Regions from separate parts of the Bradyrhizobium sp. CCBAU 051011 genome, predicted to be linked through region 2. Evidence: predicted binding sites of a transcription regulator. Region 2 holds the regulator's gene; each other region holds the start of a gene.

Region 1 (5,683 bases), 3.1 Mb from region 2:
GGCCTTGGCGATCACGGGACCCGAGGTGGCGCGAAAGCCGACGCCGAGTTCGCGCGCGACGATTTGCGCCAGCGTGGTCTTGCCAAGTCCGGGAGGGCCGACGAACAGCACGTGATCCAGCGCCTCGCCCCGCTTGCGCGCCGCCTCGATGAAGATCGAGAGATTTTTTCGCGCCTGCGCCTGGCCGACGAACTCCGACAGCAGTTGCGGGCGCAGCGCGGTGTCGCCGACGTCGTCGGAACGGCGCTCGGGCGTGACGATGCGGGAGGGGGTGTTCACTCGTTGCCCCTGCGGTACTTGTTGGGCAGAAGCTCGTCGATAGTGACGACCTTCGGCTCGCGGCCATTGTCGGGAACGATGACCTGCGCCTTGGTGTCGTAATCGTGGATCAGCTCGCGGCAGATGCCGCAGGGCGATACAACGGCGATATTGCCGCGCTCATCCGGCTTGGGATGGCGCACGGCGACGATGGTCTCGATGCCGCGATCGCCGGTTTCGGTGATGGCGCGGCCGATGGCAATTGCTTCGGCGCAGACGGCGATGCGGCCGATATAGGCGTCGATATTCACGCCGGTGACGATGCGGCCGTCGCGGGTGCGCAGCGCAGCGCCGACCTCCTGCCAGTCGTTGCGATAACGCCGGCTGATCGCGTCAGTCGCGGCGGCGATCAGTTCTTTGTCTTTTTCGCTCAACATGGCGGAAATGCATTCCTTGGTAGGTCAGTGGCGATCGTAGATCGTGGGCTGGCAAAGGCAGGTCTCGCGCCGTGCCCACCATCCGGTTAATACATTAAATGGTGGGCACGCTTCGCTTTGCCCACCCTTCTGTAACGGGCCTCGATTAGTCAATCCCTTTGCGTTGTCCGCCCGCCGGGGTCTCGCTTCTGTACGGGGTCGGCGCAGGGCCGCCACCTGATGGGGTTGGAAGAGGATAGGTCGACCAATCTACGTTGTGCGTGCTCACGAGGGCGACCTGGTGGGCAACGGCCTGACCTGATCCATCGTCCCGGCGAAGGGACTTCGCTTCGAGAAGGCCTGGTGTTGTGACCCGCCCGAAAACTGTTGTGTCTCTCCTGTTAGGCTGCGGCAGCAGCGGCGTTAAAGGGTGTTCCGTCGGCGAGCATGCGATGCATGATCACCGCGAGCCGGCGCGCCAGCGCCACTTTGGCTTTGTTCGTGCCGGCGCGCCGTTTGATCCGCATGGCCCAGCTCTTCAATTGCGAACAGCCTTTGACCGGCTTGGTCAGCATGACGTTGGCGGCTTCGTAAAGCACCGTGCGCACCGAAGCATCACCGATCTTGCTGATCCGGCCGGTGTAGTCGGTCTCGCCGGATTGATGCTTCTTCGGGGTCAACCCGAAATGGGCTCCTGCCTGCTTCGACGATTTGAACCGGGCTGGATCGTCGATCGCGCTGGCATAGGTTAGCGCCACGATTGGGCCGACCGCCGGGACTGACGTCAGCAGCCGTGCTTGCATGTCGGATCGCACCATCCTGCGGATCTGCTTCTCGAAGGCTGCGAACTCGGCCCGCAGCACTGTTCGCACCGCTAGCAGCGCCTTGGCGATCGTTTGCAGGTGCGGGTGGCCCGCCACGAGCTCCTCGATCCGTCCCGCGAACGTCTGCCCGGTCGTCTTGCCAACCTTCAGGCCAAAACCGCGCAGGATCCCGCGCAGACTGTTCTCCACGTCGTGAAGCTTCGATTGCACCAGCTTGCGCGCCGTCAGCAGCGATCGGGTCTCTTGCGCACTCATCGATTTGCAATGCACTGGCCGGAACCAGCCCAGCCGCATCAGTTGCGCGATGCCGCGGGCATCGTTGCGATCCGACTTGACCGGCATCGCCTCGAACGCCTTCCGCACGTGCCGCGTCTCCAGCAGTTCCACGGCAAGGCCGGCTATCTTCATGGCCGCAAACAGCCATTGCGACAATGGTCCGGCCTCCAGCCCGATCCGCTCCAGGCCGAAGCCCAGCGAACCGAACCAGGCGATTAGGGCTTGCGGCTCGCTCGCCACCTTGGCCTCGCGCACGATCTTGCCATTGGCGTCGACAACGCACACGCTCGAGCATTCCAATGACACGTCGATTCCGGCATAATGCTCCATGGTCGTCTCTCCTTGATGCTTGGAGCGAGGCTCATCCCTCTGACTCCGTAACACCATCAATGTGAGGGACGACCGCCCGCCTTCCAGGCAGGTCGCGCGAAGCGCGCCACCCAACACCGCCGTAGCAAGCGCGGCTTGCCTGGAGGGTGGACCGGGGCCCGTTACCCCATCTACGGCCTCAACGCTCATTTCGCCAATTCCTTCAGGCCCAGCCGGATAAGCTGCGCGGTCTCGGCATTCTCGCCCGCACTGCGCGAGGCGGCGGCAATGGCGGCGGCCGCCTGCGGCTGGCCGTAGCCGAGATTGACCAGCGCCGAGATCGCATCGGTGACCGGGCGCGGCGCGCGGTCGTTGTCGATGGCGCCGGCGAGATGCACCACGGCCGGGTCGACATTGGCAAACGCGGGCGCCTTGTCCTTCAACTCGGACACGATGCGCTCGGCGACTTTCGGGCCGACGCCCGGCGTGCGCGACACCGCAGCCTTGTCGCGCAGCGCAATCGCATTGGCGAGTTCGGACGGCGGCAAGGTGCCAAGCACGGCAAGCGCGACCTTGGCGCCGACGCCCTGCACGGTCTGCAGCAGGCGAAACCATTCGCGCTCGGTGTCGGTGCGAAAACCGAACAGCTTTATTTGATCTTCGCGAACGTACGTCTCGATCGACAGTACCGCGGCCTCGCCGGGCGACGGCAACGCCTGCAGCGTGCGCGAGGAGCAATGCACCTGATAGCCGACGCCGCCGACATCGAGGATGACAAAATCCTCGCCGTAGGAATCGATCAGGCCCTTGAGCTTGCCGATCATGCTGGTGACCCGCAGACGATGGAGATTTCGTCATGGCCGGGCTTGTCCCGGCCATCCACGTCTCCTGCATCGACGACAAAAGACGTGGATGCCCGGCACAAGGCCGGGCATGACGGGTTGGAGATGTATCGACCGATCATAGGCTCGCCACCTTCAGCCGCAGCGCCGCGCCCTGGCGGTGATGCGCGTGCGTGATCGCAATCGCCAGCGCGTCCGCAGCGTCGGCGGATTTCGGTTCGGCCTTCGGCAGCAAAATTTTCAGCATCACGGCGATCTGGTTCTTGTCGGCGTGTCCGGCGCCGACCACGGTCTTCTTCACCTGATTGGGCGCATATTCCGCAACGGCAATACCGAGCATCGCGGGCGCCAGCATGGCGACGCCGCGGGCCTGCCCGAGTTTCAGCGTCGCGACGCCGTCCTTGTTGACGAAGGTCTGTTCGACCGCGGCCTCGGCGGGGCGGAAATCGCCGAGGACTGTGGCGAGCCCCTCATGGATCGCGAGCAGGCGGCTGGCCAGCGGCAGATCGTCCGGCGGCTCGACCGAGCCGCAGCCGATGAAGACCAGGCGGTTGCCCTCGGTCTCGATCACGCCCCAGCCGGTGCGGCGCAGGCCGGGGTCGATACCGATGATCCGGACGGGGTGGCGAATCGGTGGGGATGTCATGGCGTAGTGATAACGCCAGAGCCGGGTGAACGAAACATAAAGAGAACGGAAATCCCCTGCCCGTGGGGCCTGCCCCGCGCTCCGCTCGTCATCCCCGCGAAAGCGGGATCCAGTATGCCGTGGCTTCTCGGCATAACGTCGCCGCCTCTGGAATACTGGATCGCCCGGTCTCAAGGCCGGGCGACGACAGCGGAGTGTGGAGGCGCAAGGGACGAACCTACCCGCCCATCTTGGCGACGAGGGCGTCGGAGATCTCGAAATTGGCGTAGACGTTCTGGACGTCGTCGTGCTCGTTGAGGAGGTCCATCAGCTTCAACAGCTTCTCGCCGGTCTCATCATCAACCGACACCGTGTTCTGCGGCTTCCAGGTCAGCGCCGCCTTGCGGGCTTCGCCGAACTTGGCTTCCAGCGCTTTTGCCACCTCGCGAAAGGTTTCCTGCGAGGCGTAGATCTCGTGGCCGCTTTCGCTGGATGCGACGTCATCGGCGCCGGCTTCGATCGCGGCTTCCAGCATGGCGTCGTCGGAGGCGACGCTGGCGTCATATTCGATGATGCCGGTGCGATCGAACATGAAGGCGACCGAGCCGGTTTCGCCGAGATTGCCGCCGGACTTGGTGAAGTAGGAGCGGATGTCGGAAGCGGCGCGGTTGCGGTTATCGGTCAGCGCCTCGACGATCACGGCGACTCCGCCGGGGCCATAGCCCTCGTAGCGGATTTCGTCATAGCTCTCGCTCTCGCCGCCAGTCGCCTTCTTGATGGCGCGCTCGATATTGTCCTTCGGCATGTTCTCCTGGCGCGCCGCGATCACGGCCGCGCGCAGCCGCGGGTTCATAGCCGGGTCGGGGGTCCCGAGCTTGGCCGCGACCGTGATTTCGCGCGCCAGCTTGCCGAACAGTTTTGACTTCTGGGCATCCTGCCGGCCCTTGCGGTGCATGATGTTCTTGAATTGGGAATGGCCGGCCATGCGAGGTCTCTTGGATTCGTCCAGGGGATGCGGGGGTTGAAGCGCGGCCTTATAGGCCCAGAATCGGCCGAAATCAAAGGTTTACGGCCCCTTCGGGTATGGCAGTACTGCCGTGCGACGAAATATCAGGCAGTTGTTAACCATGACTTCATGCTCGGATGAGAGGATTTTGCACCGATCCTCAACTGTTAAGAGACGTCATGGCCTTCGGATTGTTCAAAAAGCAGGCCCCGGGACCGGTCGCACCTGCCGTCCAGCCCAAGGCCCAGACGGCTTCGACCCCGGCGGAAACCACCTCCGGCGATGGCGATTCGGCCAAGGCGATCCTCGAACTGCTGGAGCTCGAACTCGGCGCGATGATCCGCCAGCTCGAGCGCGCGGCCAATTCGGTCGCCGGCGGCGCCGAGGCGACGGCTGCGACCCTCTCGACCATCCGCCAGCGCACCAATGCCCTGACCGACCGCACCAGCGCCGCACAGGGCACGGCGACGACCTTTTCGCACGCCGCCGACAAGTTCACCCAGTCGGCGCAGGGAATCGGATCCCAGGTGCGCGACGCCGGCAAGCTCGCCGATCAGGCCAGCGAGGCCGCCCGCGAAGCCAGCGTTAACGTCGATCGCCTCAGGGAATCATCGGCGGCGATCGGCAACGTCGTCAACCTGATTGCCCAGATCGCGCGGCAGACCACGCTGCTGGCGCTCAATTCCACCATCGAGGCCGCGCGCGCCGGCGAGGCCGGACGCGGTTTCGCCGTAGTTGCCACCGAGGTAAAGGCACTCGCGGTGCAGACCCAGAACGCCACGGAAGAAATCACCAAGAAGATCGAGGCGCTGCAGCGCGACGCTGCGGGCTCGGTCGATGCCGTGCATCGCATCACGCAGTCGATCGAGGCGATCCGCCCGGTGTTCGAGAACGTCAACGGCGCGGTCGCCGAACAGAACGCCACCACCGGCGAGATGGCCGACAATGCAGCCTCCGCCTCCTCCTTCATCGCCTCGGTCGGCGACAGCGCCGGCGAAATCGACAACGCGACCAAGGAAGCCGAGGCCCATGGCGAAAGCGTCGCCAAGGCTGGACGGGCCGTTACTGCGTTCGCGCAGAAGCTCAAATCGCGCTGCGCCGTGCTGCTGCGTCAGGGCGGACACACC
Region 2 (5,683 bases):
CGGCTTCCGTGATCGATGCCGAGCGGCTGCGGCGGCAGGGCGCCATGACGCTGCGACGAGGCCGCGAGGGATTTGTCGTCGAGGCGGTGAAGCCGCGAGGGAGCGACCGCCCCTGGTGGCCGGCCGTTGCCGACGCGGGAGAGGTCGACGCCAACGTTCTGGCCCCGCGCGTCGTGCCGCCTCGCGCCGTCGATGCGACGCCAGCCGAGGCGGACCTTCAGGCGGAAGAGTAGGCGGATTTCAATGCTCGTCGATCGGGGGACTGGACGGATGGGCCGGTATCTCGAACGCGCCGAGGTGGAATTCCTCCGGCGCGTCGGGGGATGACGGCAGGTTGACCAGCGTGAAAGACGCTTCGGGGAATTGCTGCCAGATCGCGAGGTCTTCGGCCGTGATGGTGAGCCAGCCATATCTGAACATGTAACGTCCGGGCTCGGTGACGCGTCCAGCCCTTTGCCATGTGACTTTGTTGACCACCGGTTGCCCCCTCGGTGCCGAATTTTGAAAAACGCATCACCATGATCCGCCGGCCTGGACCGGCGGATCGCATCCACGTGGCGTCTATCCGGTCACGATCGAAGCGGCCGGACGTGCTTCCGTCACCTTCGGTGCGCGCTCGCCACCGGTCTGAACCACCGGCAATTGCAGCACGGTTGCGCGCTGGCCTTCGCAAAGCTGCGTCACCAGCACATGGCTTCCATCAGGAAATTCGATCGCGTCATGATGACGGTCGGCGACTTCGGGTTCGATCTGATTGAATTTGCCGACCCGCCAGTCGGTGGTTCGCGTCCAGATCCAGCGGTTGTCGTATTTGACGTCCTCGGCGAACGCCAGTTCGGTGCCGGGAAGCATGCAGACCGCCACTGCTGGCTCGCGTTCCGACGCAAAGCCGCGGGTCGATGTACCGCGGAACGTCGTGGTGATCAGCGTCTCGCCGACCTGGGCAGGCCGGGTAGCCACAGCATGCAGGCTATAGTCACACATCGGATGGCTCCCTCATTTGAGATAGCTGACCCGTGTCTTCAAGGAGGCACAGGCCCCTATCAGAGTGGACATGGCGCAGAGCCTTTTCTTTTTTCTGGGCAATTCTGCGACTGGCGCGCTGCGCCACATTCACAAACGCGCTAACGTGCCTTGGTTCCAATCGTTCAACAAAAAACCCCGGCGAAGGGCCGGGGTTCTTTTCCGTCATGTCCTCGGACGGCACACCGGTCAGTATTTGCGGTAAAGGCCGATCAGCTTGCCCTGAATCCGGACCCGGTTCGGCGGCAGGATGCGGACTTCATAGGCGGCGTTGGCGGGCTCCAGCGCGATCGAGGCGCCGCGGCGGCGGAAGCGTTTTAGCGTAGCTTCCTCCTCGTCGATCAGCGCCACCACGATGTCGCCGGTGTCGGCGGTCTCGTTGCGCTGGATCAGCGCCATGTCGCCGTCGAGGATGCCGGCCTCGACCATGGAATCGCCGCGTACTTCGAGCGCGTAGTGCTCGCCGGAGCCGAGCATGTCGGGCGGCACGCTGATGGTGTGGCTGCGAGTCTGCAGCGCCTCGATCGGCGTACCGGCGGCGATCCGGCCCATCACGGGCACCGCGACCGGGCGATTGCCGTCATCCTCGGCGGCGGGCAGGCTCACCGTGCGCTTGCCGAGCGTGCCTTCAATGACGCTCGGCGTGAAGCCACGGCGGCCGTTGCCGGCAGCCGCCAACTCCGGCAGCTTGATGACTTCAATAGCGCGGGCGCGGTTGGGCAGCCGGCGGATAAAGCCGCGCTCCTCCAGCGCCGTAATGAGGCGGTGGATTCCGGATTTCGAGCGCAGGTCGAGCGCGTCCTTCATCTCGTCGAAGGAGGGCGGTACGCCAGCCTCTTTCAGCCGTTCATTGATGAAACGCAGAAGTTCGTACTGTTTGCGCGTAAGCATCGCGAGCAATCCCCCGGTTGGCGTCGTCGTTTCGAATCTTCAGCGCTCGGATGGCGGGAGTCCCCAAACTCCCAGGCAGAGACACCAGCAGTCGAAACAAATCATGAACGGACACTATATGTTCGATATGTGTTCCGCAACCACTTAATTTCAGGTGAACGCGTCAGGGTTTCTGTCCAAGACGCGTCTTGAGGCGTCATTCCGGCAGCCGCAGCAGCTCGCAAGGCGCCCCCTTGGCGGCCGCCGGCGCGAACGGCGGACGTATCACTAATGCCTGTGCCGCAGCGAGATTCCCCAATAGCGACGAGTCCTGATGGTTCACCGGCACGGCGACCAGCGTGCCGTCTTCGCGCGCTTCGAGGCGTGCGCGCAGATAGTCCTCGCGCTGGTCGTTGGCGGCGAGGTCGCGGCCGAGCAGGGCGCTTTCTCTGACGTGATGAACGTGGTCGCGGCCCGACAATGCGCGAATCAGCGGCACCAGAAACAGGAAGCCGCAGACATAGGAGGAGACGGGATTGCCGGGCAGGCCGATCACCCGCATCGCGCCGAGCCGCCCGTGCATCATCGGCTTGCCCGGCCGCATGGCGATCCGCCAGAACGCCATGGCGACGCCCTCGGCCTCCAGCGAGCGCTTGACGAGGTCGTGGTCCCCGACCGAGGCGCCGCCCATGGTGATCAGGATGTCTGCGTCAGCCTCGCGGGCGCGGCGGATGCCTTGCGTGGTCGCGGCGACAGTGTCGGCGGCGATGCCGAGATCGATGACGTCGGCCCCCTCGGCCCGCGCCAGCGCCCGCAGGCCATAGCCGTTGGAATAGACGATCTGGCCAGGACCGGGGCTTGCCCCCGGCATCACCAGCTCGTCGCCGGTCGCGAGCACAGCGACCTTCGGGCGGCGGTGCACCGCTAGCTCCGGATAGTTCATGCCGGCGGCGAGCGACAGGTCGCGGTCGCCGAGACGGCGCCCGCGTTTGAGCAGGACGTCACCCTCGCGGAAGTCGACGCCGGCGGCACGGATGTGCCGTCCCCGAACGGCGGCTTCCGAGATGGTGATATGATCGCCGTCGGCTGCCGTGTCTTCCTGGATGATGACGGCGTCGGCGCCGTCGGGGATCACGCCACCGGTGAAGATCCGTACCGCCTCGCCCTGGCCGACCTTGCGCTCGAACGGCCGGCCGGCGGCGACCTCGCCGATCACCTTCAGCCGCGCGCTGGCGTCGGCGGCATCGGCCGCACGCACCGCATAGCCGTCCATTGCCGACATCGCCAGCGGCGGCTGCGTCCGCCGCGCGGCGACGTCGCGCGCGAGGATGCGATGATGGGCGGCATCGAGGGCCACCATTTCTTCGGGCAGCGCTTCAGCGCCGGCAAGGATCGCAGCAAGCGCATCGGCGACAGGCATCAAGGCCACGGGCAGACCTCCGTCAAATTCCAGCGCTAGATTCCAAGCGCAGTCAGTGCCCTAGCCACGTCATCCGTCGATGTCACGTGGATGGCAGAAAGGCCGCGCGCCCGCGCACCTTCGATATTGGCGGCCGAGTCGTCGAAGAACAGAATCCGCGACGCCGGCACGCCGATCGCCTTTATCACGTGATCATAGGCCTCCGCGTCGGGTTTGCGCAAACCGATGCTGGAGGACAGGAAGATCTCGCGGAAATGGCCGAGCACGCCGGCATAGGCCTGCGAAAAATGCGCGACATGAGCCGGATTGGTGTTGGAAAATGCATAAAGCGGCAGGCGCTTGGCCGCGCCGGCCAACAGCGGTGCGATGCCCGGCATCTCGCCGGTGAAGATCGCGTTCCAGCCTTCGAGGAACTGGGCGTCTGTAATGCCGATGCCGAGCGATTGCCGCAGGTTCGCAAAGAACGCGGCGTCGTCGATCCGGCCGGTCTCGTGATGCTTGAAACTGTCGTTGACGACAAAGCGGCTGGTAAGGTCTGCAGGCGCGCAGCCCGCATGCCCCGCCCAGCAGGTCATTACCTGATCAAAGCTGATATCGAGCACGACACGGCCGAGGTCGAACAGCAAGGCGTCGACGGAATGGGGCGCTGGCGGCAAATTCATGGCAGTCGTTTACAAAACTGGACCGGCCTCGGCAACGGCCACGGCGATTTGCGTCCAAGCGTAATCCGGCGCTTAAGCCGCTGCGCGAGCTGTGCTAAGCGTGGGGTCAAACAGGGAGTGGTGGCATGAAAATCCTGGGTAGAATTTTGGGCGCTGCGGCTGCGATCGCGTTGCTCGCCGGACCGGCTGCGGCCCAAAAAGGCCCCGCCAGATATGGCGAGGAGGACAAGCCCAAGACGGGGGCGGAGATCGCGGCCGAGAAGGACGCCGAGCGGGCCTACAAGCGGTCGCTCGGCAATATCCCGGAACAACAGAAGGGCAGCGATCCCTGGGGAACGATGCGCGGCGACAACAGCGCACCAAAGGCCGACAAGGCGGCAGCGAAACCGAAGGCCAAATCCGCCGATACCAAAACCGGCACCAGCGCAAAGTAGAAGACACATCCCGGCGCCGTGCCGGGACAATGATGTCCGCGAGGCAGGCAGGCATGACGGAAACGCTGCTGTTTTCCCCGATAACGATCCGCGGCGTCAGCTTAAAGAACCGCATCGTGGTGCCGCCGATGCATCAATATTCGGCCGAGAAGGGCTTTCCGACCGACTGGCATCTGATGAATGCCGGCAAGTTTGCCGCCGGCGGGGCCGGTCTCGTCGTCGTGGAATCGACCAAGGTCGAGCGGCGCGGCTGCGGCACCGTCGGCGATCTCGGCATCTGGGACGACAAGTTCGTCGCGCCGCTCGGCCGCCTCGTCCAATTCATCAAGCAGCAGAACGCAGTCGCCGGCATTCAGCTCGGCCATTCCGGCCGCAAGGCGCGCGCGAGCCGGCCGTGGGCGGGCGACCGCCCGCTGCAGCGGACGCCCGATATCGAGGATTGGGACGCGTGGCAGCCGGTGGCGCCGAGCGCGATCGCCCACAGCGAGAAATGGCCGGTGCCGCGCGCGCTCGAAACCGGCGAGGTGAAGGACCTGGTGCAGGCCTGGGGGCAGGCGGCGCGCCGCGCGCATGCGGCGGGCTTCGACGTGCTGGAGCTGCACGGCGCCCACGGCTACCTCGTGCATGAGTTCCTGTCGGAGCGATCCAACCAGCGTACGGACGAATATGGCGGCTCGGAAGCGGGCCGCATGCGCTTCCTGATCGAGGTGACGGAGGCCGTGCGCGCGCACTGGCCGGACCACAAGCCGCTGTTCGTCCGCCTGTCGGTCGAGGACAATGCCGGCTGGGGGCCGGAACAGAGCGCGCGGCTGGCACAGATCCTGAAGACCAAGGGCGTCGACGTCATCGACTGCTCCTCCGGCGGCATCTCTGAGACGGCGCCGATCCTGGGCAAGGAAATCAAATACAGCTACCAGGTGCCGCTATCGGAATACGTCCGGCGCCATGCCGAGATCATGACCATGGCGGTTGGCCTCATTATCCATGGTGACCAGGCCGAGCAGATCCTGCGCGATGGCCAGGCCGATCTGATCGCGGTCGGGCGGGAAATCCTCAACAATCCCAACTGGCCGATGGACGCCGCGCTCAAACTCGGCGTCGAGGGCCCGTTCCGCAACGTTCCCCCGCAATTCGGCTATTGGCTGGGCACCCGCGCCAAGCGCGGTTTTGGAACCAGGCCCTCCACCTGGCAAACCGGCCTGTGGGAGGCCGATCAAGCGGCCTCGAATTCGTAGCGATCTCAAATCCGTAAGCCCGCCGGAACGCAAACGACA
Region 3 (5,683 bases), 2.3 Mb from region 2:
TTCTCCGCTTGCTGAGACATGGATTGCTTCGTCGCTCGCGCTCCTCGCAATGACGCTGTGGGTTCAGAACCCAAATCTCAACTGCGTCGCCTTCGGTTTGAACCGCTCCGTCAGCCCCGCGCCATCGAGCAGATGCGGGGAAGGGCGGTGGTCTGCGAGAACGATAAACGGCAGCGCCTTCTTCTGCGGAATGTGCAGCCGCGCCAGATCGGCCAGGCGGATCGAGGTCAGGCGGCGCGTCGCGATGATGCGGTCGACCGCCCTGGTGCCGAAGCCCGGCACCCGCAACAGCTCTTCGCGGCTGGCGGTCGCGACATCGAGCGGGAAGCGGCCGCGGTGGCGCAGCGCCCAGGCGAGTTTCGGATCGATGTCAAGCGGCAGCATGCCCTTGGCGTCGTCGACGATCTCGCCGGCATCGAAACCGTAGAACCGCATCAGCCAGTCGGCCTGGTAAAGCCGGTGCTCGCGTACCAGCGGCGGCGCCACAAGCGGCAGCGCGCGGCTGGCGTCCGGGATCGGGCTGAAGGCCGAATAATAGACGCGCTTGAGGCGGTAGGAGCCGAAGAGGTTGGCGCTGGTATCGAGGATGGTTTTGTCGTCGGCCGCATCCGCGCCGATGATCATCTGCGTGCTTTGCCCGGCCGGTGCAAAACGCGGCGGCTTTGCTTTCGTTGCATTTTTGTCGTTCTCCTGCGCTTCATCGAGCCTCAGCCGCAGCCGGCCCATGGTGCGGCGGATCGCGCGCACGTCCTTTTCCGGCGCGAATTTCGCAAGACTGTTTTCCAGCGGCATTTCGATATTGATGGAGAGACGGTCGGCATATTTGCCGGCCTCCGCGATCAGCGCGTCGTCCGCTTCAGGAATGGTCTTCAGATGGATGTAGCCGCGAAAATGATGCTCCTCGCGCAGCTTTCGCGCGACGCTCACCACCTGCTCCATGGTGTAGTCGGCGCTGCGGATGATGCCGGAGGAGAGAAACAAGCCCTCGATGTAATTGCGCCGGTAGAAGTCGATCGTGAGCTTCACCACCTCATCGACCGTGAAGCGGGCGCGCGGCACGTTCGAGGAGGTGCGGTTGACGCAATAGAGGCAATCGTAATTGCAGGCGTTGGTGAGCAGCACCTTCAACAGCGAGATGCAGCGTCCGTCCGGCGCGTAGGAATGGCAGATGCCCATGCCTGATACGGTCGAACCGAGGCCCTTGCCGTCGCTGGAATCCCGCTTCTCGGTGCCGGAGGAGGCGCAGGAAGCATCGTATTTCGCGGCATCCGCCAGGATTTCCAGCTTACGTTGCACGTCCATCGTCGAATCCCTTTGATTCCGCTCATGAATCGCCCGGGTGTCAATCCCGATTGACTCCGCCGGGCCTGTTAGCTTTATATTAGAACATATCATGAACAAATGAGCCAGCCGCGGGTTCACTCGGGAAGAAGCGGTAAGGCCCAATTTCCGAAGGAGCGGCGCATGAGCACCGCACGCATCAGCACGCTTGCAAGTTTGCGCGGAAGCATCGAACGCCTGGAGGCGCATGGCGATGCGCATGACCTCACCAGGATCGCGCTTGGCCATAAGGCCGCGGATACGATGTTGCAGGGCGGGCTGGCGCTATCAGCGGTGCATGAAGTGTTCGCCGAGGGACATCAGAGCGCTGTGGCCACCGGCTTCATCGCCGGCCTTGCGGGACGGGTATCGCCGCGCCGGCCGCTGGTCTGGGTGCGGCAGGATTTTTCGGAAATTGAATCGGGCGCGTTGTCGATGAGCGGGCTCTGCGAATTGGGGCTCGATCCGCGGTTGCTGGTAACGGTGCGCGCGCCCGATACCGACGCCGCGCTACGGACTGCCGCCGACGCGCTGGCCTGCGACGCGCTCGGCGCCGTGGTGCTGGAAGTCTGGGGGCAGGCGCGTCAGCTCGATCTCGTCGCCAGCCGCAAGCTCACTTTGGCCGCGCAAGCCTCCGGCGTCACCGCGCTGCTGCTGCGGATGGCCGCCGAGCCGCGGCCTTCGACCGCGGAGACAAGATGGATCGTGCGCGCCGCGCATTCGCCGCCGGGATCGCCGTGGAGCGCGTGGGGCGCGCCCGTTTTCGACGCGCATCTCGTTCGTAACCGTCATGGCCCGGTCGGCCGCTGGATCATGGAATGGAATTGTGATGAGTGCCTGTTCAGTGAACCGTCGGCGTATCCTCAGTCTCTGGCTGCCACGCCTGCCCATCGACCGCATCCAGCGGCGGCTCAAGGCGCTTTCAGACGAAGCGCGTGAGCAAAACTCTCACGACACGAACGCTGCGCTCCCTCTCCCGCTTGCGGGGGAGGGCTGGGGTGGGGGTGCCGCCGCGAGTCCCACTGGATGTGTGGAGAGAGCTTCCCCCACACAGATCGTATCCTTCCCCTCCGTCGTCGTCGCCAAGCAGCACAACGCCATCCTGATCTATTCCCTCGACGAGGCCGCCGTGCGCGCCGGCCTCTCGATCGGCCTGCCGCTCGCCAATGCCCGCGCAATCTGCCCTGAACTCACGGTGTTCGACGCCGACGAGGCTGCCGACCGCAAGACGCTCGATGACATCGCCGACTGGTGCGACCGCTTCACCCCCTTGGTGGCGCTCGATCCGCCGTATGGGCTCTATCTCGACATCACCGGCTGCGCCCATCTGTTCGGCGGCGAGCGCGCGCTGCTGCAGATTGTCTGCGGTGCGCTGAGCCGCCGCGGCTTTGCCGTCAGCGCCGCGATTGCCTCCACCTCGATCTGCGCCCGCACGCTGACGCGCCATGCGTCGGGAAAGATCGTGGCCGACGGCGAGGAGGCCGAGGCCGTCGCTCCGCTGCCAATATCCGCGCTCGGCGCGGGTGACGCCATCACCGCCGGTCTGCGCCGCGCCGGCCTGAAGACCATCGGCGACGTCGCCTTGCGCGCGCCCCACGAAATCACCGCGCGGTTCGGCGCGCCCTTCACGACGCTGCTGGCGCAGGCGCTGGGGCAGGGCGATGCGCCGATCAGTCCCCGAAAGCCGCTGCCGGATTACATCGTCGAAAAACGTTTTCCCGACCCGGTCGCGACCGACACCGTGATCGCGATGAATCTGTCTGCGCTGGCCGCCATGCTGGTCACGGCGATGGACAAGCAGGGCAAGGGCGCGCGGCGGCTGGACGCGAGCTTCTTCCGTACTGACGGTGCGGTGCGCACGATCTCTGTCGACACCGGACGTCCGGTGACGAGGCCGGAGATAATCGACCGCTTGTTTCGCGAACGGCTCGATGCGCTCAACGATCCGCTCGATCCCGGCTTCGGCTTCGATCTTATCCGCCTGTCCGCCAGCCGCACCGAAATCGTGGTGCAGCAGCAGCGCGATCTCGACGCCAACATCCATGACAATGATGAACTGTCCGCATTGATCGACCGCATCGCCGCGCGGATCGGCGGCAAGCGTGTCCTCGTGCATCTGCCTGAGGATACCCACATCCCCGAGCGCGCCGTGCTGGCCATGCCGGCGCAGCATCATCTGGCGGCCGCCGCACAGGCCGCCTGGCCCGAGCGGATCGAAAGCGAGCCGCCGCTGCGCCCGTTGCGGCTGTTCGACAAGCCCGAGCCGATCAAGGTGCCGTTTGCGACCGTCCCCGACGGCCCGCCGCATCAATTCACCTGGCGGCGCGTCACGCACACGGTGGCGCGGGTGGAAGGACCCGAACGCATCGCGATGGAATGGTGGAAGCAAAACGGCGACGGCCCGACGCGGGATTATTTCCGCATCGAGGATGAAGCGGGCCTGCGCTTCTGGATCTTTCGCGACGGGCTCTATGAAAGCGAAGCGGCGGATGCGGAAGTCGAGGCCGGCTCTGTCAGATGGTTCGTGCACGGGCTGTTCGCATGAAAAGTTCTCTCACCACTTATGCCGAGATCGGCATCACCACCAATTTCTCCTTCCTGCGCGGCGGCTCGGACCCACGCGCCTATGTGCACCAGGCCAGCGAACTCGGCATTCCCGCCATCGGCATCGCCGATCACAACACGCTGGCCGGCGTGGTGCGCGCGTATAAGGAGCTCGACAATCCCGAAGTCAAACACGCGCCAAAGCTCCTGATCGGCGCGCGCCTCGTCTTCATCGACGGCACGCCGGATATCCTGATCTATCCGCGTGACCGCGCGGCTTACGGCCGGCTCTGCCAGTTGCTCACCCGCGGCAAGCGCGGCGACGACATCACGCAGATCGAGAAGGGCGAGTGCCATCTAAGGTTCGATGACCTTCTGGATTTTGCCGAAGGCCAGCTTCTGGTGCTGGCGCTGCCGCATCGCTTCGACGTAGCGGGGGCGCAGGAAATTTTAGAACGTCTGAAGCAGAGCCGCGCTGACGGCGTCTGGCTCGCCGCGAGCCTGCTCTACCGCGGTGACGACAAGCGCCGTCTCGCGCGGCTGCATCGCATCGCGCGTGCTGCCAAAGTCCCGCTGCTCGCGACCAACGAGGTGCTGTACCACCATCCCGCCCGCCGGCGGTTGCAGGACGTGCTGACCTGCATCCGCGAAAAGACCACCATCGACGCCATCGGCAGGCGGCTCGAAGCCAATGCCGAGCGTTACCTCAAGCCTATCAATGAAATGACGCGGCTGTTTCGCGATCTGCCCGAGGCGATCGCGGAGACCATGCGCTTTACTTCCCGCATTTCGTTTTCGCTCGACCAGCTCAAATACCAGTATCCGGACGAGCCGGTGCCGCCGGGCAAGACCGCGCAGGAACACCTCGAAGACCTGACCTGGGCCGGTGTCGACAAATATTTTGGCGGCGTGATCGACGACAGGCTGCGCGCCACCTTGCGCAAGGAGCTCGACCTGATCGCCGAATTGAAATATGCGCATTATTTCCTCACCGTGCACGACATCGTGCAATACGCGCGCAGCCAGAACATCCTGTGCCAGGGCCGGGGCTCGGCGGCGAATTCCGCCGTCTGCTACGTGCTCGGCGTCACCTCGGTCGATCCAACCAAGGTCGATCTGTTGTTCGAGCGCTTCATCTCCAAGGAACGACTGGAGCCGCCCGACATCGACGTCGATTTCGAACATTCGCGGCGCGAGGAGGTGATGCAATATGTCTACCGCCGCTACGGCCGCCATCGCGCCGCGATCATCGCGACCGTCATCCATTATCGTCCACGCAGCGCCATCCGGGACGTCGGCAAGGCGCTGGGGCTGACCGAGGACGTCACCGCGGCGCTCGCCGACACCGTGTGGGGAAGCTGGGGCAAGGGCCTCAACGAAATGCAGGTCCGCCAGGCCGGGCTGGACCCTGCGAATGCGATGGTCGAACTCGCGGTTGAGCTTGCCACCGAACTGATCGAATTCCCCCGCCATCTGTCGCAGCATGTCGGCGGCTATGTGCTGACGCAGGATCGGCTCGACACCTATGTGCCGATCGGCAATGCCGCGATGGACGACCGCACCTTCATTGAATGGGACAAGGACGATGTCGACGCGCTAAGCATGATGAAGGTCGACGTGCTGGCGCTGGGCATGCTGACCTGCATCCGCAAATGCTTTGACCTGATCGCCGACCACAAGGGCGAGCGTTGGGAGCTCGCCACCGTGCCGCAGGACGAGGCGCCGGTCTACGACATGCTGTGCCGCGGTGAATCGCTCGGCGTGTTCCAGGTCGAAAGCCGCGCGCAGATGAACATGCTGCCGCGGCTGAAGCCGCGCA
Region 4 (5,683 bases), 2.6 Mb from region 2:
GACCGCGTCGAGCGCGACCGACGCGCGCTCCAAACTGCTCGGCCTGCATTTCGATCTATTGATCCTCGACGTCATGATGCCCGGCGAAACCGGGTTCGACCTGGCGCGGTTCATTCGCACCTCGTCCTCGGTGCCGATCATCATGCTCACGGCCCGCCATGAGGCGGAGGCGCGGATCGAGGGCCTGCAGATCGGCGCCGACGATTATGTCGCCAAGCCGTTCGAGCCGCGCGAGCTGATCTTGCGGATCGGCAATATCCTCAAGCGCTCCGCGCCGCCACCGGTGGAAGCGCTGGAGCAGATCGCGTTCGGCCCTTACGTTTTCCATCTCGATCGCGGCGAGCTGCGCGAGGGCGAGGAGATCATTCACCTGACCGACCGCGAGCGCGAAATGCTGCGCATTCTGGCCAATAGCCCCGGAGAGACGGTGCCGCGCGCGGCGCTGACCAGCGGCGGCACGGTGAATGAGCGCGCAGTCGATGTGCAGATCAACCGCCTGCGGCGCAAGATCGAGCGCGATCCCGCCAATCCGCTGTTTCTGCAGGCGGTACGCGGCATCGGCTATCGCCTGGTTGCGTCGCCCTGAGCTAACTCATGAGCACGCTCGACACCGGCCTGACGCTCATCCGCAATGCGTCGCAACGCGTCTCCAGGGCCAATGGCTGGATGGGCAACGCGTTCAAGAGCTGGATGCCGACAGGCCTCTACGCCCGCGCGCTGCTGATCATGATCGTGCCGATGGTGATCCTGCAAACGGTCGTGGCATTCGTGTTCATGGAGCGGCACTGGAACACGGTGACGCGACGGCTGTCCGCGGCGGTGGTGCAGGACATCGCCAGCCTGATCGACGTCTACAAGGCATTTCCGCAGGACAAGGACCGCGCACAGTTGCGTCGCATCGGCCAACGCCTGCAACTGGTCGTCGATTTCCTCCCCGTCGGCGACATGCCACAGCCCGGGCCAAAGCCGTTCTTCTCGCTGCTCGACCAGACACTCTCGGTGCAGCTCGGCCGCCAGATCGGGCGCCCCTTCTGGATCGACACGGTCGGCAAATCCAACCTGGTCGAAATCCGCATCCAGCTCGACGACGCCGTGATGCGGGTGTTCGCGCAACGCAGCGCCGCTTATGCCTCCAATTCGGAGATCTTCATCTTCTGGATGCTCGGCACCTCCTCGATCCTGTTGATCGTCGCGGTGCTGTTCCTGCGCAACCAGATCAGGCCGATCCTGCGGCTGGCGGAGGCCGCCGAAAGTTTTGGCAAGGGACGCGAGGTGCCGAACTTCCGCGCGCGCGGCGCACGCGAGGTGCGGCAGGCGGCACAGGCGTTTCTGCAGATGAAGGCGCGCGTCGAGCGCTCGATCGAGCAGCGCACCGCGATGCTGGCCGGCGTCAGCCACGATCTGCGCACCATCCTGACCCGCTTCAAGCTCGAGCTCGCGCTGATCGGCGACAGCCCCGAGGTCGACGGGATGCGCAAGGATGTCGACGAAATGGCCGGCATGCTGGAGGCTTATCTTGCCTTCGCGCGCGGCGACAGCGGCGAGGTCGCGCAGCCGACCGACATGACGATGGCGCTGGAAGAACTGCGCAGCGATGCCGAACGCCATGGCCACACCGCGACGGTGACGTTCCACGGCCTGCCGGTCGTGACGGTGAAGCCGGCCTCGTTCAAGCGTTGCATCGCCAACCTCGTCTCCAACGCGGCGCGCCATGCCAACACGGTCGCCATTACCGGCCATCGCGACCACCGCTATCTGACCGTGACGGTCGACGACGACGGGCCTGGCATTCCCGTCAACATGCGCGAAGAAGTGTTCAAGCCGTTCCTGCGGCTCGACGATGCCCGCAACCAGGACGAGGGCGGCACGGGCCTCGGGCTCGCCATCGCCCGCGACATCGCCCGCTCGCATGGCGGCGACATCACGCTCGGCGACAGCCCAATGGGCGGCTTGCGCGCGGCGGTAAGAGTGCCGGTGTAACTTCTCCCTCGCCCCGCTCTTGCGGGGAGAGGGTCGGGGTGAGGGGCTCTCTCCGCGATCGTGATGTATCGATAGACCTGCACCCCCTCACCCGGATTGCTTCGCAATCCGACCTCTCCCGCAAGCGGGAGAGTTAAAGGAGTACGCGGATTCAGCGCGACAACGCGAATTACTGACCCTCACTTCTTCGGGATCAGCGCCTTCATCTTTTCCATGTCCTTGACGTTCATCTTCATACCGCCGGGCATGATGATGTCGCCAGGCTTCTGATCGGCCTTGCAGGCGCCCACCCATTTGGCCTCGATCGTGCTTTTGCTGTCGCGCGCGGCGCCGGCCAGGCCACCCTCGCTCTGCGAGCTCGTTTTCACGGTGTAGGCGGAATTGAAGTCGCCGGTGATTTCGGCGCGTGACTTGACCGTGATGCCGCCAATACCGCAGACGGAATCGGTGACATAGCCGGTCGCCGTCTTCTGGATATCCTGCTTGGAGCAGATCTCCTTGGCCATCGGCGCCATGGCCGTGCTCATATCCTTGTCCGTGGTCGCGTCAGTGCACTGCTGCATGGTCATCTCGGGCACCGTGCCGCCGCTCACCACCTTCATCTCCCACAGCCCGGCCTTGCGCATCGGCAATTCCACGGCGATGGCGCCGCTAGCCGGTAACACGGCCAGCAAACCTACAGCCAAACAGGACACAAGAAGCAGTCGTCTCATCCGTGCGCTCCCCTGAATTTTTCAACGCTATCGTGCGCGCGCGAAGTGACACACGCTTTGCGTGGCGAAAACATGTCCAGCCAGAGAAGCTTTGGAGGTCGCGCTCAGTAAAGCGTGCGCAGCGGCCGCTCGGCGGCGCCATAGGGCACCCAGCGGCAGGCAAACGAAACATATCCGCCGTAATTCGGCTGCACGCCGAGGAATTTCACCACCTTGCCGTAGCGGGCGCAGTGGTCGACGGCGAGCTGGCGGGCATCGGCCTGCGTCGCGAGCGTATAGGCGATGATGCCGCCGGTGTCGTTGCCCTTGAACGGCGGCACCGTGTCGATGTCGAACCACTGCGCCTGCGCCGGCGCCCCCGCCAGCATCCCACCCATGGCAATCAGGCACGCGGCCAGAATTCTTCGCATCGCAGACTCCATTTCGCTCGACGCCCACCATAGTGTGCGCCGATGGCCGTGAAAAGAATGGTTGCAGCACGGGACGGACTTGGTCGTCAGGTGTTGCCGCGCTGCACTTGACCTTGTCGGGGCTTCGCGGCACCGTCCCCTGTGTTGGTTTACCGGCGGATTCCCCATGCGCAACCTGTTCACATCCTTGAGAGCCCTCGGCCCAACGGCTGCGGCTCTCGCCCTGCTGGTCTCCAGCCACGCCGCTCAGGCCGCCAATCCGTTGGAGCTGAATTTCGGCCTGTTCGGCCCGAAATATGACGGCCGCGTCGCCGAATGCGAGCGGGCGCTGCCGACCATCGCGTCGCAATTCCAGGAGAAGGAGGGCAAGTTCTGGAATTCGGCTCTGGTGATCACCGGCTTCGGCCGGATCCACGAAACCGCGTTTCGACCCTGGCAGTCCGACAACATTCCGCGCCGCTTCTGCAGCGGCGACGTGATGCTGAGCGACGGCAAGATGCGCAGCGTGCACTACTCGATCATCGAGGATGGCGGCTTTGCCGGCTTCGGCCAAGGCGTCGAATGGTGCGTGACCGGGCTTGACCGCAACTGGGCCTATAGCCCGGGCTGCAGGGCCGCCCGGCCCTGATCCCGGCATTTCAGTCCGGTCGAGCCGGCCGGCCTGTGGGATTTTCAAATTTTGTTCTTGAAATGTTCCGGTTCCCTGCTAGGCTCCCGGTAGTCGAGTAGAGGGGCGTTCGATGCACCGGTCTGTTATTTCGCGACTTCTGATTTCGCTGACGCTTGTTGTCGTCTCCGCCGGGTTGGCGTCCGCGCAGGACCGCCGGCAGAACGCCCCGGGCGAATTCGATTTTTACGTCCTGGCCCTGTCGTGGTCGCCCTCGTTCTGCGAGGCGGCGGCCGAGCGCGGCAATAGCGGGCGTTCACAGGTCCAGTGCAGCCGCCCCTATTCGTTCGTGGTTCACGGCCTGTGGCCGCAATATGAGCGCGGCTTTCCCGAATATTGCCAGCGGCCGTCGCCGCGGCTCGACCGCAACATCATGACCTCGATGCTGGACCTGATGCCGGCGCCCGGCCTGATCTTCAACGAGTGGGACAAGCATGGCACCTGCTCCGGCCTCGGCGCCCGCGCCTATTTCGAGAGCGTCCGCAAGGCCCGCGCAGCGGTGAAAATCCCCGAGGAATTCCTCGAATTGTCCGAGCAGAAGACTATCGCCCCCGGCGATCTCGAGGCCGCCTTCATCAAGATCAACCCGGGCCTGAGCAGCTCGGCTATTTCGGTGGTCTGCTCGAGCCGCCGCCTGAGCGAGGTGCGGATTTGCCTGAGCAAGGACATGCAATTCCGCGCCTGCGACGAAATCGACCGCCGCACCTGCCGGCGTGACGAGGTGGTGATGCCGCCGGTGCGGGGCGGCTGAAGCCTGCCTTCCGTCATGCCTGCCCAGACATAGCAATCCGCCCTGCGCAGACTTGTCTACACCTGTCTGCGTCCCGGTCATCCACGGCTTTTATTGTCGTCTGCAAGGCACGTGGATGGCCGGGCCCTTTTCTCCGCCAAAGCCGCGTCAGGCAAGAATATCAAGGCTGATGTGATCGGTTAGCCCAGTCGTGCCGATCCATTGCTGCCATGATCGAAAACAAGGGAATCGTTCGAGCCCTTGAAGTCTATAGTCGTCCTGCCGTACTGCTGGGTGACGATAACCATCATCCAGCGAATAACCACTGATCGAGAAATCGACGCTGCCGCTGCCGTTGTCGACCCGAACGACATCGTTGCCATCCCCCTTGGCAAAATTGATCGTGGATTATCACCCGTCACCTTGATCTAATCGTCACCGGTGCCGGCCGTCACGGTCGAAGCTCCGCCGACTCAGTTGCCAGCGCCACTATCGACGACGGAATAATCACGGGTCGACACATGGTCATCGCCGTCGTCAGCCGACACAGGGTGATACATCCTAAGATTGAAGTTACCGGTATGACTCCGATGACCCCAGCATCTCACCAATGCAATTGGAGATGTCATCCCGCCACCCGCAGCTTGACGACATGGGTTACTTTCCTCGTCCCAATGTCGTAACCCGTCCCACCATGAACTACCGACACGCCTTTCATGCCGGCGGCTTTGCCGATGTCATCAAGCACATCGTACTGGTGCGCATGCTGACCTATCTGCAGGAAAAGCAGGCCCCGTTTCGCGTCATCGACACCCATGCCGGCGCCGGGCGCTACGATCTCACCGGTGAGGAAGCGCGCCGCGGCGGAGAATGGCTGACCGGCATTGCGCGGGTGATGCAGGCACGGTTTTCACAAACCGCGCTGCCGTTGGTGACCCCCTACCTCGACATCGTCAGGGCATTCAACGCGCCGGGCACGCTCGAGGCCTATCCGGGATCGCCCTTGATCGCCCGCGCGCTGCTGCGGCCGCAGGACCGACTGACGGCCTGCGAAATCGAGCCTGGTTCCCGCCGGCAATTGGTCGATGCGTTGCGCCGCGATAGCCAGGCGCGGGTGGTCGATCTCGACGGCTGGACCGCATTGCCGGCCTTCGTGCCTCCCAACGAGCGGCGCGGTCTGGTG

Evidence for each region. The regulator LexA, encoded in region 2, represses DNA repair genes until DNA is damaged. The targets are predictions, from matches to a motif close to TGTTCNNNNTGTGTTCNG.
Region 1: ruvC (crossover junction endodeoxyribonuclease RuvC) is a predicted target of LexA. The motif match lies at 3,602-3,619, and genes of this name have one in related genera.
Region 3: ACH79_RS22730 (putative DNA modification/repair radical SAM protein) is a predicted target of LexA. The motif match lies at 1,383-1,400, and genes of this name have one in related genera.
Region 4: ACH79_RS03255 (ribonuclease T2) is a predicted target of LexA. The motif match lies at 3,784-3,801, and genes of this name have one in related genera.

What each region holds. Positions count from the first base shown of each region.
Region 1 covers NZ_CP022222.1:1,194,893-1,200,575, forward strand. The annotation lists gene ruvB (Holliday junction branch migration DNA helicase RuvB) at 1-279, opposite strand, end outside; gene ACH79_RS05785 (cytidine deaminase) at 276-695, opposite strand; gene ACH79_RS05790 (IS110 family transposase) at 1,076-2,104, opposite strand; gene ruvA (Holliday junction branch migration protein RuvA) at 2,290-2,907, opposite strand; gene ruvC (crossover junction endodeoxyribonuclease RuvC) at 3,044-3,571, opposite strand; gene ACH79_RS05805 (YebC/PmpR family DNA-binding transcriptional regulator) at 3,789-4,535, opposite strand; gene ACH79_RS05810 (methyl-accepting chemotaxis protein) at 4,736-5,683, shown strand, end outside.
Region 2 covers NZ_CP022222.1:7,202,177-7,207,859, reverse strand. The annotation lists gene ACH79_RS33990 (ComEC/Rec2 family competence protein) at 1-233, shown strand, start outside; gene ACH79_RS33985 (hypothetical protein) at 241-477, opposite strand; gene ACH79_RS33980 (hypothetical protein) at 562-984, opposite strand; gene lexA (transcriptional repressor LexA) at 1,213-1,914, opposite strand; gene glp (gephyrin-like molybdotransferase Glp) at 2,111-3,322, opposite strand; gene ACH79_RS33965 (HAD family phosphatase) at 3,349-3,975, opposite strand; gene ACH79_RS33960 (hypothetical protein) at 4,101-4,409, shown strand; gene ACH79_RS33955 (NADH:flavin oxidoreductase/NADH oxidase) at 4,463-5,644, shown strand.
Region 3 covers NZ_CP022222.1:4,869,109-4,874,791, forward strand. The annotation lists gene ACH79_RS22730 (putative DNA modification/repair radical SAM protein) at 64-1,302, opposite strand; gene ACH79_RS22735 (ImuA family protein) at 1,465-2,259, shown strand; gene ACH79_RS22740 (DNA polymerase Y family protein) at 2,351-3,865, shown strand; gene ACH79_RS22745 (error-prone DNA polymerase) at 3,862-5,683, shown strand, end outside.
Region 4 covers NZ_CP022222.1:664,052-669,734, forward strand. The annotation lists gene ACH79_RS03230 (response regulator) at 1-586, shown strand, start outside; gene ACH79_RS03235 (ATP-binding protein) at 595-1,980, shown strand; gene ACH79_RS03240 (DUF3617 family protein) at 2,160-2,693, opposite strand; gene ACH79_RS03245 (hypothetical protein) at 2,798-3,103, opposite strand; gene ACH79_RS03250 (hypothetical protein) at 3,270-3,731, shown strand; gene ACH79_RS03255 (ribonuclease T2) at 3,844-4,521, shown strand; gene ACH79_RS03260 (23S rRNA (adenine(2030)-N(6))-methyltransferase RlmJ) at 5,195-5,683, shown strand, end outside.